3 regions of the Klebsiella sp. genome follow, and region 2 is predicted to be linked to each of the others. Evidence: predicted binding sites of a transcription regulator. Region 2 holds the regulator's gene; each other region holds the start of a gene.

Region 1 (4,654 bases), on a different contig from region 2:
GTTCACCGCTGTGCGCGAGTCGGTAGCCCGGATCAGGCGCATTAGCGCCGCAATCCGGGAAAGACAACGGGAAAATTATTCGACGCCTTTGCTGCGCAGGTAATCTTCGTAGTTACCGGTGAAGTCCACCACGCGCTCAGGCGTAATCTCAATGACGCGGGTTGCCAGCGAACTGACGAATTCGCGGTCGTGGGAAACGAAGATCAGAGTGCCCTGATACATCTCCAGCGCCATGTTTAGCGATTCAATCGATTCCATATCCAGGTGGTTGGTCGGTTCGTCCATCACCAGGATGTTGGGTTTTTCCATCATCAGCTTGCCGAACAGCATGCGGCCTTTTTCACCACCAGAAAGGACTTTGGCGGGCTTCTTGATGTCGTCCTGGCTGAACAGCAGACGACCCAGAATGCTGCGCACCGCCTGCTCGTCGTCGCCCTCTTGCTTCCACTGGCTCATCCAGTCGAAGACGGTCAGGTCGTTTTCGAATTCGTATTCGTGATCCTGGGCGTAGTAGCCAATCTGCGCGTTTTCAGACCACTTCACGGTACCGTTATCCGGGGCCAGCTCACCCACCAGGGTTTTCAGCATCGTGGATTTACCCACGCCGTTGGCACCCAGAATGGCAATCTTCTCGCCCACTTCCAGCAGCAGGTTGAATTTTTTAAACAGCGGGCCGTTTTCAAAGCCTTTTTCCAGGGCTTCCACTTCCAGCGCGTTACGGAACAGTTTTTTGTCCTGCTCAAAGCGGATGAATGGGTTCTGACGGCTGGAGGCTTTCACTTCGTCGAGCTTGATTTTGTCAATCTGACGGGCGCGAGAAGTCGCCTGACGTGATTTAGAAGCGTTGGCGCTAAAGCGGCTGACGAAGGATTGCAGGTCAGCAATCTGGGCTTTCTTCTTGGCGTTGTCCGCCAGCAGACGTTCACGCGCCTGGGTCGCTGCGGTCATGTACTCGTCGTAGTTGCCCGGATAAACGCGCAGCTCGCCGTAGTCCAGATCCGCCATGTGAGTACAGACCATGTTCAGGAAGTGACGGTCGTGCGAGATGATAATCATGGTGCTGTCGCGTTCGTTAAGCGTCTGCTCCAGCCAGCGAATGGTATCGATGTCCAGGTTGTTCGTCGGTTCGTCGAGCAGCAGGATGTCCGGATTAGAGAACAGCGCCTGAGCCAGCAGCACACGCAGTTTCCAGCCGGGAGCCACTTCGCTCATCGGACCGTAATGCTGTTCCACCGGAATGCCGACGCCCAGCAGCAGCTCACCGGCGCGCGCTTCGGCAGAATAGCCGTCCATCTCGCCATACAGCACTTCGAGGTCAGCCACTTTGTAGCCGTCCTCTTCGCTCATCTCCGCCAGAGCGTAGATACGATCGCGCTCCTGCTTCACTTCCCACAGCTCACCGTGGCCCATGATAACCGTATCCAGCACGCTAAACTCTTCAAACGCGAACTGATCCTGACGCAGTTTACCGATACGTTCGTTTGGATCGATGGAGACGTTGCCAAGCGTCGGTTCCAGATCGCCGCCGAGGATCTTCATAAAGGTCGATTTACCGCTACCGTTGGCGCCAATCAGGCCGTAACGGTTGCCGCCGCCAAATTTGACGGAAATGTTTTCGAACAGCGGCTTACTGCCGAACTGCATGGTGACGTTGCTGGATACTAGCACGGGGTTATCCTGAAAATAGAGAATGAGAAGTGTGATGAACCAGACATTATGCCAGCAAATGCTTCACTTTTCACGGGTCGTAATAAAATCGTAGCGGGCGCTTGTGTTAGGGTCATTGTCATATTGCGCGGTTACACTGCTTGATGCGTAATTTTTCTCCATAAATTCGGAAGGAACCTATGACCACTCTCTCCCGCCATCCAGCTTTCTTATCGCTACAGGGCGGCATCAACTTTCGTGACCTGGGCGGTCAGCGCACCGCCGACGGTCGCCATGTGCGTTCAGGTAAACTGCTGCGCTCCGGTTCGCTGCATATGATGACCCACGATGACTTAAGTCAGCTGGATACTATTCCTCTTAGGCGGGTAATTGACTATCGCGACCCGGCTGAAGTGAATCGCAGCCCCGATAAGCTGAACGAACTGGCGCACTATCTCAACGCTCCCGCCAACCCGCACGTTCGCGACGTCAATGCGAAAGTGACAGAGCTGAATGCCTCGACGCTGAATGCCCTGAACGGCGAGCAGTTTATGATCGAACTTTATCGCCAGCTGCCGTTTAATAACGCCGCCTATCGCCAGCTCACCGGATGGCTGATGGAGCCTTTCGATGGCGCGCTGTTGCAGCACTGCGCGGTGGGTAAAGACCGTACCGGCGTCGGCTGCGCCCTGACGCTGCTGGCCCTCGGCTGTGATACCCATACGGTGATGGAAGAGTACCTGCTCACCCACGGCATGCTGACTCAGGTTGAAAATTTTATGCTCAACTCGCTCGGCGATGAACTGACCGCTCGCGGGCGGCAAAATCTGGCCGAAATGATGACGGTGCAGGAGTCATATCTCGCCGCCGCGCTCGGCGCAATTAATGAGCGATATGCCAGCGTTGATAGTTGGCTGGAAAAGGAGTATCAGCTCACGCCGCAGGCGCGAGAAGCGCTTCAATCAAGACTTCTGGAGGGGTAGTCCCCTCCGGCCTGGATGCCACAAATTGCGACAACAGCCAACGCCCGCAGGCTACACTCAAAACAGCACGGGGAAAAAAATGTGATTTCGTACACATCTCATTTACCTGTTTGCCGGAATGCACATATAATGCGCTCCCATCGACTCCCTGTTTAATCTGACAAAGGCCTGTGTGGCATTGTTTTCGCCAACGACATAAAGAATATGAAATTATCGACTCTCTTCGCGGCAGCCTTCGCCATCGTGGGCTTTTGCAACACAGCTTCTGCTGTAACCTATCCACTGCCTACCGATGGCAGCCGTCTGATTGGCCAAAACCAGGTCATCACCATCCCGGAAGGCAACAAGCAGCCGCTGGAATACTTTGCCGCCGAATATCAGATGGGCTTATCCAACATGTTGGAAGCCAACCCTGGCGTGGACACTTTCCTGCCAAAGGGCGGTACCGTACTGAATATCCCGCAGCAGCTGATTCTGCCGGACACCGTGCATGAAGGTATCGTTATCAACAGCGCGGAAATGCGCCTGTACTACTATCCGAAAGGCACCAACACGGTGATCGTGCTGCCTATCGGTATCGGTCAGTTGGGTAAAGATACGCCGATCAACTGGGTGACTAAAGTTGAGCGTAAAAAAGCCGGCCCGACCTGGACCCCAACCGCCAAAATGCACGCTGAATATATTGCCGCAGGTGAACCTCTGCCAGCCGTTGTCCCGGCAGGTCCGGATAACCCGATGGGCCTGTACGCATTGTATATCGGCCGTCTGTACGCTATCCACGGTACTAACGCCAACTTCGGTATCGGTCTGCGCGTGAGCCACGGCTGCGTGCGTCTGCGTAACGAAGATATCAAATTCCTGTTTGACAACGTGCCGGTCGGCACCCGCGTTGAGTTTATCGATGAGCCGGTAAAAGCCACTACCGAGCCTGACGGCAGCCGCTTCATTGAAGTACACAACCCGCTGTCCACCACAGAAGCGCAGTTCCAGGACGGTGAAATCGTGCCGATTAACCTGACCAAGTCAGTGCAGGCTATCACTGGCCAGACGGATGTTGATCAGAGCGTGGTTGATCAGGCCATTCAGAACCGTTCCGGTATGCCGGTGCGTCTGAACTAAGCTGGTAAGAAAAAACAGAACGGCGGGCCTGGTGCCCGCCATTTTTTTATCCGTTATTCACCAGGATGATCCCGCCATGATCGTAGCGGTAGTGGCAATGGGCATACTCCAGCGGCGTCCCGTCCTCCAGATAGATAACCTGCTCAACCTCCAAGACCGGATCGCTCACCTCGCAGTTGAGATGCTCCTTATCCAGGTCTTGCGGTTTTATCGCCCGCACTACGCGATACGACCCCATCATTTTTAGCCCCAACGTCTCCTGCACGTAGCGGAACACCGAGCTTTCCAGATGACTTTTATTCAGGCCGGGCACCAGCGCAACGGGCATCACGGTCAAATCCAGCGATACAGGTTCGTCGTTGAGCAGGCGCAGACGAACGAAATCATAGACCGGGGCGTCGGCGTCGATCAGCAGCGACGTTTGCTCTTTCTCGCTGGGAAAACGCAGCTCAAAGCGAATCACCCGGCTGGTCACTTCTCCTAAATGTTCCCAGGTTTTCGTCGCACCAAAATAGTCGCTGCCGGGTAGCTCCCACTGCGAAAGCTGGAGAAAATTCTTGCGCACAAAGGTGCCCTGCCCCTTACGGGTGTAGATAAGTCCTTCGACGATAAGCTGGCGCATCGCCTGCTGGATGGTCATCCTGCTGGTGCTAAATTCCGCCGCTAACGCGAACTGGTCGGGTAATGGCGCGCTGGCCGGATACTGCTGGCTGATGATGCGCTTTTTAATTTCCCGCGCGATATTCAGATATTTGGCCGTCATTGCCCGATCCTTTTGCTTTGCTGATGGTGGCTGGCGGGCAGAATACACTATCTGCCCGCCTGACGCGCCGTCACATCTCTTCGCCGTTGCTGTGAATAGCCTGCTTCAGCCAGGCATAGCTTTTCTTCGGCACGCGTTTGAG
Region 2 (4,654 bases):
ATGCTGTTCCATGGTGCTGAGCGGGCCGCGAGGGACTTCCGCATCCTGGGCCTCCATAATATTCACATCCCCAGCGCTCCCCGGACCATCTGAATCCAGCCGTTGCTGACAGCGCTGTAGCGCAATCTCACAGGACTCCAGATAACGCTGAGCCAGATCCGGCGTCAGCATATTGTGCTCGCGCGCCAGGGTGGTCATCGCATTGATGTGTTCAACAATGAACTGGCTATGGGTTACCCACAGCTTCATATCCTCCAGATAGTGCGAATTAAAGCCCGGTTCCTGCATCGCCTGATTGAGTGAGTTAAACAGCGCATTGTGCGCCTGATTAACGCGCATTCGCTGATAGGCCAGCGCCGGAGCCTGATGGTCGTCGCTAAGAATGAGCCGGATCGCTTCCTGATCGGCTTCCAGCGCGTCGTGGGCATTTTTGCGTAGCAGACCGCTTTGCCACTGCGGCCATAGCCAAACCATCCCACCAAAAGCGATCAGACAGCCAATAAGCGTGTCGATTAATCTGGCGATGATAAACTGCTCACCGTTTAGCGTGAGTAATTGAAGGGTATAAACCGCCGTGACGGTAAAACCAACCATTGCCCAGCCGTAGTTCTTACGAATAATCAGGTAGCTTAGCAGCGTGATGAAGAGCATGGCGGTCAGCGTATAGCCTTCAGGCACGTGGAAGTGTAGCGTCAGCCCGGCGATAACCAGTCCGGCAATCGTTCCAGCCGCCCGGTGAACAATGCGCACTCGCGTCGCGCCGTAGCCGTTTTGCGTCACGAAAAGCACCGTCATCAGGATCCAGTAGGGTTTCGGCAGATGCAATGCGCTGCCCATCAGGCTGGCGGCGCTCAGCATTACGCTGATGCGCGCGGCGTTGCGTAACGCCGGAGATTTAAACGACAGGTAGCTTCTCAGCGCTGGCAGCAGGGGTAAACGTCGGGTTTTATCCGCCATCAAGTTACGCGTGTACAGAGGACGCTGGGTACGCAGAACCCGGGCTATACGGCTGAAGTGCCAGGCGCAGAACTGGCCGACCGGGTTATCCGGATGTTGCCAGGCAATTTTTTCCAGCGCGCCGATCTGTTTATCCATCTGAAAGCGCTGTGGGTAACGATGGTAGAGAAGATCGTCCGCCAACTCACGCAGGCGGGCGGCAACGGTTTGCGCATTCCAGCGAATCACTGCTTCTGCGTGACTGCGTTCCACCAGTTTCTGCACTTCTTCCGGCTGATGCAGGCTAACGGAGATATGCTCCTGTAAATCCAACCCCACCTGAAAAGCGCGCAACAGACGTTTGTGGTCGTTGCGTTGATTGGCCGCCAGCATATGCATCTGCTGGTAACACTGGGTAATCAGATCAACCACTTTCTGCTGGCGGTTAAGTAGCGGCGGCAGCGAGGTGGCCGGGTCCGTATGCTGGGTCAGCAGGCTGTATTTGGCCTCGCAATAGTTAGCCAGTTCGCGGTAGAGCAGGCTCAGCGACTCGCGCAGCGGTTGTTCGCGCCATAGCCAAAACCAGAACCAGTTAAAGACGCCATACCATAATGTGCCGAGCGCGTAGATTAGCAGTGGTTCCCAGATTGGCATGTTGCCCGCGAGACTTAGTGTAAAAATCGCTGCGATAAGCGAGGCGGGGAGGAGTCTTGCGTGCAGTGAACTGATTTCGGCAGTAACGCCGAGGATGAGCGCCAGGCCAGTGAGAATAAGCGGTAGAGGGATCTCGCGTTGCAGCAGGAGCTGGACAATCAGGCTACAGCCAGCAAACAGGCAGCCGCCAATAATCAGGCGTTTAAAGAAGCGCTTATGTGGTGTGTCCAGACCGGCAATGTTGCAACAGGCTGGTACCAGGGAAAAAAGTAAGCCCTGCTGTAAATGTCCGAGAATAAGTCCAACTGCGACCGGCAGACACAACACCAGCGTTTGCCGCAGTGCGTAGTTGACTTCCGGGTGGTAAATCAGCCTGCGCCACATGAGGGGGAAACAAAAACGGCGTATTGCCATGCAATACGCCGTTTTGCCGACTTAACGGGTACCGTAGACGACGATAGTTTTGCCGTGCGCGGAGATCAGGTTTTGATCTTCCAGCATTTTCAGGATACGGCCAACGGTTTCGCGGGAGCATCCAACGATCTGACCGATTTCCTGACGGGTAATTTTAATTTGCATGCCGTCCGGGTGGGTCATCGCATCAGGCTGTTTTGCCAGGTTCAGCAGCGTCTGAGCGATACGGCCGGTAACGTCAAGGAAGGCGAGGTTACCGACTTTCTCTGACGTAACCTGCAGGCGACGTGCCATTTGCGAAGAGAGACGCATCAGGATGTCCGGGTTAACCTGGATTAGCTGACGGAATTTTTTGTAGGAGATTTCGGCCACTTCACATGCGGTTTTCGCACGTACCCATGCACTACGTTCCTGACCTTCTTCAAACAGGCCTAATTCACCGATGAAATCGCCCTGGTTGAGGTAAGAGAGGATCATCTCTTTACCTTCTTCATCCTTGATGAGTACAGCCACGGAGCCTTTAACGATGTAGTACAACGTTTCTGCTTTCTCACCCTGGTGGATCAGCGTGCTTTTTGAGGGGTACTTATGAATGTGGCAATGAGACAAGAACCATTCAAGGGTAGGGTCTGTTTGCGGTTTGCCAAGCACCATGCGCGGTTATCCTCTGTTATAAGCTATCTCCGGGCGCCGACACTACACGGCATCCGGGCATGCAATCGTATTAAATCCCTATACCTGGGAATCTGGCTGAAAATTTTCTGCAGCCTGTAATGTGAACTCCTCTGCATACATGCAGTACATCAATGTATTACTGTAGCATCCCGATTGTTTTAGCATAGCTTTCGCCGCGTGTCTCCTGGTGTCTCGCTTCAGCATGACCTAGGTCGCCTTCCGTTGCGAGAATTGTTATGTGCGCGTAATCTGTCAGGAAAATTACAGCCCTGGAGTTAAATTTATGCAAGCGCGAGTGAAATGGGTTGAAGGGTTAACCTTCATTGGTGAGTCGGCTTCTGGTCACCAGATTCTGATGGACGGTAATTCCGGGGATAAAGCGCCAAGCCCGATGGAAATGGTACTGATGGCGGCGGGCGGATGCAGTGCAATTGACGTGGTTTCTATCCTGCAGAAGGGGCGCCATAACGTCACTAACTGCGAAGTTAAGCTGACTTCTGAGCGTCGCGAGGAAGCACCGCGTCTGTTTACCCATATTAATCTGCATTTTATCGTGACTGGTAAGGAGCTGAAAGATGCTGCCGTTTCTCGCGCAGTTGACCTATCGGCGGAAAAATATTGCTCGGTGGCGCTGATGCTGGAGAAAGCAGTAAACATAACTCACTCTTATGAAGTGATCGAGGGATAAGCCGAACTGCGCGAACTCGTCGCCCCGGCATGCGCTGCGCTACCGGGGTTTTTTGTTAGTTGATTTTCCTGCCTTCCATTAGCCGCTCGACCAATGGTGCCATGATAAGCTCCATGGCCAGCCCCATTTTCCCTCCCGGTACCACTAGCGTGTTCATATGCGAGATAAACGAGCCCTGAAGCATCGCCAGTAGCCAGGGGAAATCGATATTCTGTAAGTTGCGAAAATGGATAACGACAAAGCTTTCATCCAGCGATGGGATTGCTTTGGCTGCAAATGGATTGGACGTATCCACCGTAGGTACGCGCTGGAAGTTGAGGTGAGTGCGTGAAAACTGCGGGGTGATGAAGTTGATGTAATCTTCCATCGAGCGAACGACGGAATCCATCACCGCTTCACGAGAGTGGCCGCGTTCGCTGGTATCGCGGATAAGCTTCTGGATCCACTCCAGGTTAACGATCGGCACAACCCCGACCAGCAGGTCAACATGGTCAGCGACGTTGTGCTGGGGCGTGACAACTCCGCCGTGCAGGCCTTCATAAAACAGCACGTCAGTGGGTTCGGGCAGAGACTGCCAGGGAGTGAAGGTGCCAGGAACCTGATTCCACGGCACGGCTTCATCATAGGTGTGTAAATACTTGCGTGACTGACCTGTACCGTTCAGCCCGTATTCTCTGAAAGTCTGCTCCAGCAGGCCGAAATCGTTAGCCTCGGGACCGAAGTAGCTGATGTGTTTGCCCTGATCTCGCGCTTTGCGGATCGCCATGTCCATTTCCGGGCGGGTGTAGCGGTGAAAGCTATCGCCTTCCACTTCGGCGGCGTGGAGATTTAGCTGGGCGAAGATTTTGCGAAAGGCGAGGCTGGTGGTCGTGGTTCCCGCGCCGCTAGAGCCCGTGACGGCAATCACCGGATGTTTGGCAGACATAACAACTCCCAGGGTAAACGATAGTGTGATGCCGCCTTAGCCGTGAAACTGCTTGCGGGGCATAATATTGACCGTCTCGTGCAGCTCTGACCACACCAGCGCGGCTTCTCCGCTTTTCAGCTGTTGTTTGACATCGGCGACTTTATCCGCCAGAGAACGTTCATGTTCACCATAATCGGTGCCTTCGCGTAATACAAAACTTTCAATCAGGTTATCCAGCGTTTCGGGATCGAGATCCTGCCAGGGAATAATCATATTTGCCCTCCTAACCAGCGAGTTAGCCAATCCGGGATTCGCTGTTCTAACCACATTTCCGGCTTACGCAGCGTACCACCGACAAAACCAACATGGCCGCCATGTTC
Region 3 (4,654 bases), on a different contig from region 2:
AAAAAACGCCAGCATGTCAGGCAGCTGCGTTTTACCGTAGCGACTATGTACCCAGGAGGTCAGCAGGCCGCACATCACCCCGCCCAGCACGCCGGTTTGCAGCGTGGTGATCCCCAGCACGCTTGCCTGCCCGGCGGCGGCCAGGTTCTCGCTGGCCAACGTGCCGTTCAGCAGCAGCAGCGCGTTAATCGCCTTGTTCATCACCAGAAAACTGAGCACCGCCGCCAGCCCGGCGGTACCTTTGTCGCTACGCGCCAGCCCGACGGCAATGCCGACGGAAAAAAGCAGCGCCAGGTTGTCGAACACCACGCTGCCGCATAGCCGCATGACGGTAAAAATCGCCTGAACGACCTCACCATTAAGAAACGGATAGGTTGATAAGGTCACCGGGTTTGTGAACACGCCGCCAAAGCCCAGTAACAACCCCGCTGCGGGGAGAATGGCTATTGGCAGCATAAACGACTTACCCAGATTCTGTGCTCCAGCAAATAATCTGCTCATACGAATCCCTGATATTGGCAAATGAAGTTTTAGTTTCATGTTTATAGTGATTTAATGAAACTATTGTTCCGATCATTTGCGCAATTTGTCAACGCAGGACGCTGAAATAGTGACAGGCATCACCAAAAATTTTCGTCTGCGACGGAAGGGAATCATATGAAGCATAAAGCCCGGCCATCAATACGACATAGCGCTAACCGGGCGGGAAAATGGCGGGTTTAGTGATCCAGATAAAGATAATGCATCCAGCTGGTCATGCGCAGTAGCACTTTGCGCATCACCGAAACGTGGGTGAAGTGGTCGGAATAAACCGCCACCTGGGCGTAAATCCCGTCAGGTAGCGCGTCCACGGCGGCATTGGGATCGAGTTCGATGGTTGCCAGCACACCATCGGTACCCGGTGTGACCGTCAACGCTTGCAGCGTGCCCTGTGCCTGATACGTTCCCCCCGGCACCACCGGCAGAATACTCACCAGCTTGCCGTGAAAGACCTGGCCAGGCAGCGCGTTGAACACCGCTTCGGCATCGTCGCCCGCCTCAAGTCTGAGCAACGAATTTTGCCGGAACTGCGCCACAATCAGCCGTTTTTGCTGTGGGATAAACACCATCACCGGACGCAGCGGCAGCGAGGCGGCGTAGGTGCCGGGGCGAATCAAAACCTGGGTGATATAGCCGTCGCTGGGCGCACGCACGGTGGTCTGGTCGAGGTTATATTTCGCCTCCGCCAACTGCGCGCGCAGGCTCACTACCTGCGATTGCTCGCCGTTGACCATGCTGTCGAGCTGGCTCTGGATTTGCGCCTGCTCCGCAACCGACGCCTTCACCATCGCATCCTGAGCCAGATAGTTTTGCCGGGCATTATCGATATCACTTTCCGAAAACGGGTTTACCCGCGCCTGGCTGCCCTTCAGATAACGCTGATAGTCTTTATAGAGCCGATCGCGCTCCGCCGAGACGCGCGTGGTGTTTGCCTGGGCCTCAGAAAGCTGGGCTTTCAGCGTGTTGATGCCGTGAAGTGCGGTGACAAGGTCAGCCTGGAGCCTGTCGACCCGCGCCTGATAGCGTACCGGATCGATGGTAAACAGAACTTCACCCTTTTTGACCCGTTGATTTGCTTTATCCGTTACGCTGCTGACCACCCCGGTAACCTGCGGAGTAATCGGAATAGAAATAACCGCTTTTTGCGCGGTAAAGGTGTAAGGATGGTTGTAGTTCATTAATAAAATAAGCGCGCTAACAATAAATACCCCGCCCAGCGCCGCGGTGGGAACCGTCCATTTATTTACCGGGATCTTGAATATTTTAAATATCGACCAGGCAATCGCCACGTAGGTTAAAATAATCAGCAGGTCCATGAGTTATTTCTCCACCGAAGGGGGTTGGGCTGGCGGCTGAAGATCGGTTATTCGCTGTTCGAGCGCGCTGACCCGCTGGCGAAGTTCGCTAATTTCATCCTCATCTTCTGTCGCTTCTGGCGGCACTCCACCCCGCCGGTGCTGCATCCCCCAACCGCGCTCCGGTTGATAAAGCGTGGCCCAGATCCATAAGAATGGCCAAATGACGTGTAAAGTAAACAGACTCACCCAGCCCGCAACATGAATCGCATCCGAGTGCGGGTGGTTGCGTTTCTTCGCAATCAAATAAGGGATGTCATGGAGAATGATGATTCCATAAAAAATCACCAGAAAAACGAAAATCAGAACGCCGAGCGCAAAATAATTGAGAAACATATTTTCCTCGGATTTACGCTAATTATTAATAGGATTTGTTTTGTGGCAGATAAAAAAACGGCCGACAGATTGAGCATAATTCACCGATTTGATTTTCGCCATTGACGGCTAAAATGTTCTTTAGCGGATCGAGTTACTCAGTTACACGCTCTCGCACTGAATACGGCATAACCTGCCGGAGATCACACCAGGAGAAATCCAGATCAAAATATTTTGTGATTAACATCACAAATAAATAACAAACACTCAAAGATAATATGTGAGTTACATCACATAAAACCCCTTAATTGCCTCTAAAATGCCCAGCTGTTGTTTTTTTACACATGCATTTTGTGATAACGATCACTACATACACCTACCAGTCACCTATATTCATGTGATCTGTATCACACAAAAATCCATCGACTGGACAGCTTAACGATTCAGTGCCAGATTTCGCACTATCAAACAGGGTCCGGCTACCTCTGCCGCCACATTAACAACGAGCCTCGGGCTTTCAGCCTGCCGATAGCAAAAACAGAAGAAGGGGTGTTTTATGTCATCCGATATCAAGATCAAAGTGCAAAGCTTTGGTCGTTTCCTCAGCAACATGGTGATGCCAAATATCGGCGCGTTTATCGCGTGGGGTATTATCACCGCATTATTCATTCCGACAGGATGGTTACCGAACGAAACGCTGGCGAAGCTGGTTGGTCCGATGATCACCTATCTGCTGCCGCTGCTGATCGGTTATACCGGCGGTAAGCTGATTGGCGGCGAGCGCGGCGGCGTGGTCGGCGCAATTACCACCATGGGCGTGATCGTCGGCGCGGATATGCCGATGTTCCTCGGTGCAATGATTGCCGGTCCGCTAGGCGGCTGGGCGATTAAACGTTTTGACGTCTGGGTTGATGGCAAAATCAAATCCGGCTTCGAAATGCTGGTGAACAACTTCTCTGCCGGCATCATCGGGATGATCCTCGCCATCCTGGCGTTCCTCGGCATTGGTCCTGCAGTTGAAGTCCTGTCCAAAATTCTGGCGGCAGGTGTTAACTTCATGGTTGTCCACGACATGCTGCCGCTGGCGTCCATCTTTGTTGAACCAGCGAAAATCCTGTTCCTCAACAACGCCATCAACCACGGTATCTTCTCGCCGCTGGGTATTCAGCAGTCGCATGACCTTGGCAAATCGATCTTCTTCCTGATTGAAGCTAACCCGGGTCCGGGTATGGGCGTTCTGCTGGCATACATGTTCTTTGGTCGCGGTAGCGCTAAACAGTCTGCGGGCGGTGCGGCAATCATCCACTTCCTCGGCGGTATTCACGAGATTTACTTCCCTTACGTGCTGATGAATCCGCGTCTGATTCTGGCCGTTATCCTCGGCGGTATGACCGGCGTATTCACCCTGACTATCCTTAACGGCGGTCTGGTTTCTCCGGCTTCTCCGGGTTCTATCCTGGCCGTGCTGGCGATGACGCCGAAAGGTGCCTACTTCGCTAACATCGCCGCGATTGTGGCTGCGATGGCCGTTTCCTTCGTAGTTTCAGCCGTTCTGCTGAAAACCAGCAAGGTTAAAGAAGAAGACGATATCGATGCAGCGACCCGTCGCATGCAGGATATGAAAGCGCAGTCCAAAGGCGCAGCCACTCCGCTGGCTGCTGGCGATGTCGCTAACGACCTGAGCCACGTGCGTAAAATCATCGTGGCTTGCGACGCCGGTATGGGTTCCAGCGCCATGGGTGCAGGCGTGCTGCGCAAGAAAGTACAGGATGCCGGTCTGAGCAATATCTCCGTCACTAACTGTGCGATTAACAACCTGCCGCCGGATGTTGACCTGGTCATCACCCACCGCGACCTGACCGAGCGTGCGATGCGTCAGGTACCGCAGGCGCAGCATATTTCGCTGACCAACTTCCTCGACAGCGGCCTGTACTCCAGTCTGACCGAACGTCTGGTTGCGGCGCAGCGCCATACTGATAACGAAGAGAAAGTCCGCGACAGTCTGAAAGACAGCTTTGATGCGGCTGACACTAACCTGTTCAAACTCGGTGCAGAGAATATCTTCCTCGGTCGTAAAGCGGCCACTAAGGAAGAAGCGATTCTGTTTGCCGGTGAGCAATTGGTGAAAGGCGGCTACGTTGAGCCGGAATATGTCCAGGCGATGCTGGACCGCGAAAAACTGACTTCGACCTATCTGGGTGAGTCCATCGCGGTACCGCACGGCACCATCGAAGCTAAAGATCGCGTGCTGAAAACCGGCATTGTGTTCTGTCAGTATCCGGAAGGCGTGCGCTTTGGTGAAGAAGAGGATGAGGTCGCTCGTTTGGTCATCGGTATCGCTGCTCGCAATAACGAGCACATTCAGGTGATTACCAGCCTGACCAACGCGCTGGATGATGAGTCAGTGATTGAGCGTCTGACCAAAACCACCAGCGTTGAAGAAG

Evidence for each region. The regulator CRP, encoded in region 2, controls carbon source genes, mostly activating them, when cyclic AMP is high. The targets are predictions, from matches to a motif close to ATGTGANNNNNNTCACAT.
Region 1: a site for CRP is predicted at 2,710-2,727, ahead of ldtB (L,D-transpeptidase). Genes of this name have one in related genera too.
Region 3: a site for CRP is predicted at 2,606-2,623, ahead of QVF11_RS10735 (PTS mannitol transporter subunit IICBA). Genes of this name have one in related genera too.

The regions. Positions count from the first base shown of each region.
Region 1 covers NZ_JAPUEW010000016.1:33,268-37,921, forward strand. The annotation lists gene QVF11_RS06380 (ABC-F family ATPase) at 76-1,668, opposite strand; gene QVF11_RS06385 (tyrosine-protein phosphatase) at 1,848-2,630, shown strand; gene ldtB (L,D-transpeptidase) at 2,835-3,749, shown strand; gene QVF11_RS06395 (GntR family transcriptional regulator) at 3,796-4,512, opposite strand; gene QVF11_RS06400 (glycoside hydrolase family 1 protein) at 4,583-4,654, opposite strand, start outside.
Region 2 covers NZ_JAPUEW010000079.1:17,465-22,118, reverse strand. The annotation lists gene QVF11_RS23395 (YccS/YhfK family putative transporter) at 1-1,974, opposite strand, end outside; gene crp (cAMP-activated global transcriptional regulator CRP) at 2,026-2,658, opposite strand; gene QVF11_RS23385 (OsmC family protein) at 2,963-3,367, shown strand; gene QVF11_RS23380 (phosphoribulokinase) at 3,423-4,292, opposite strand; gene QVF11_RS23375 (YheU family protein) at 4,329-4,547, opposite strand; gene QVF11_RS23370 (hydrolase) at 4,544-4,654, opposite strand, start outside.
Region 3 covers NZ_JAPUEW010000040.1:2,959-7,612, reverse strand. The annotation lists gene QVF11_RS10750 (PTS transporter subunit EIIC) at 1-501, opposite strand, end outside; gene QVF11_RS10745 (HlyD family secretion protein) at 720-1,856, opposite strand; gene QVF11_RS10740 (DUF3302 domain-containing protein) at 1,860-2,231, opposite strand; gene QVF11_RS10735 (PTS mannitol transporter subunit IICBA) at 2,767-4,654, shown strand, end outside.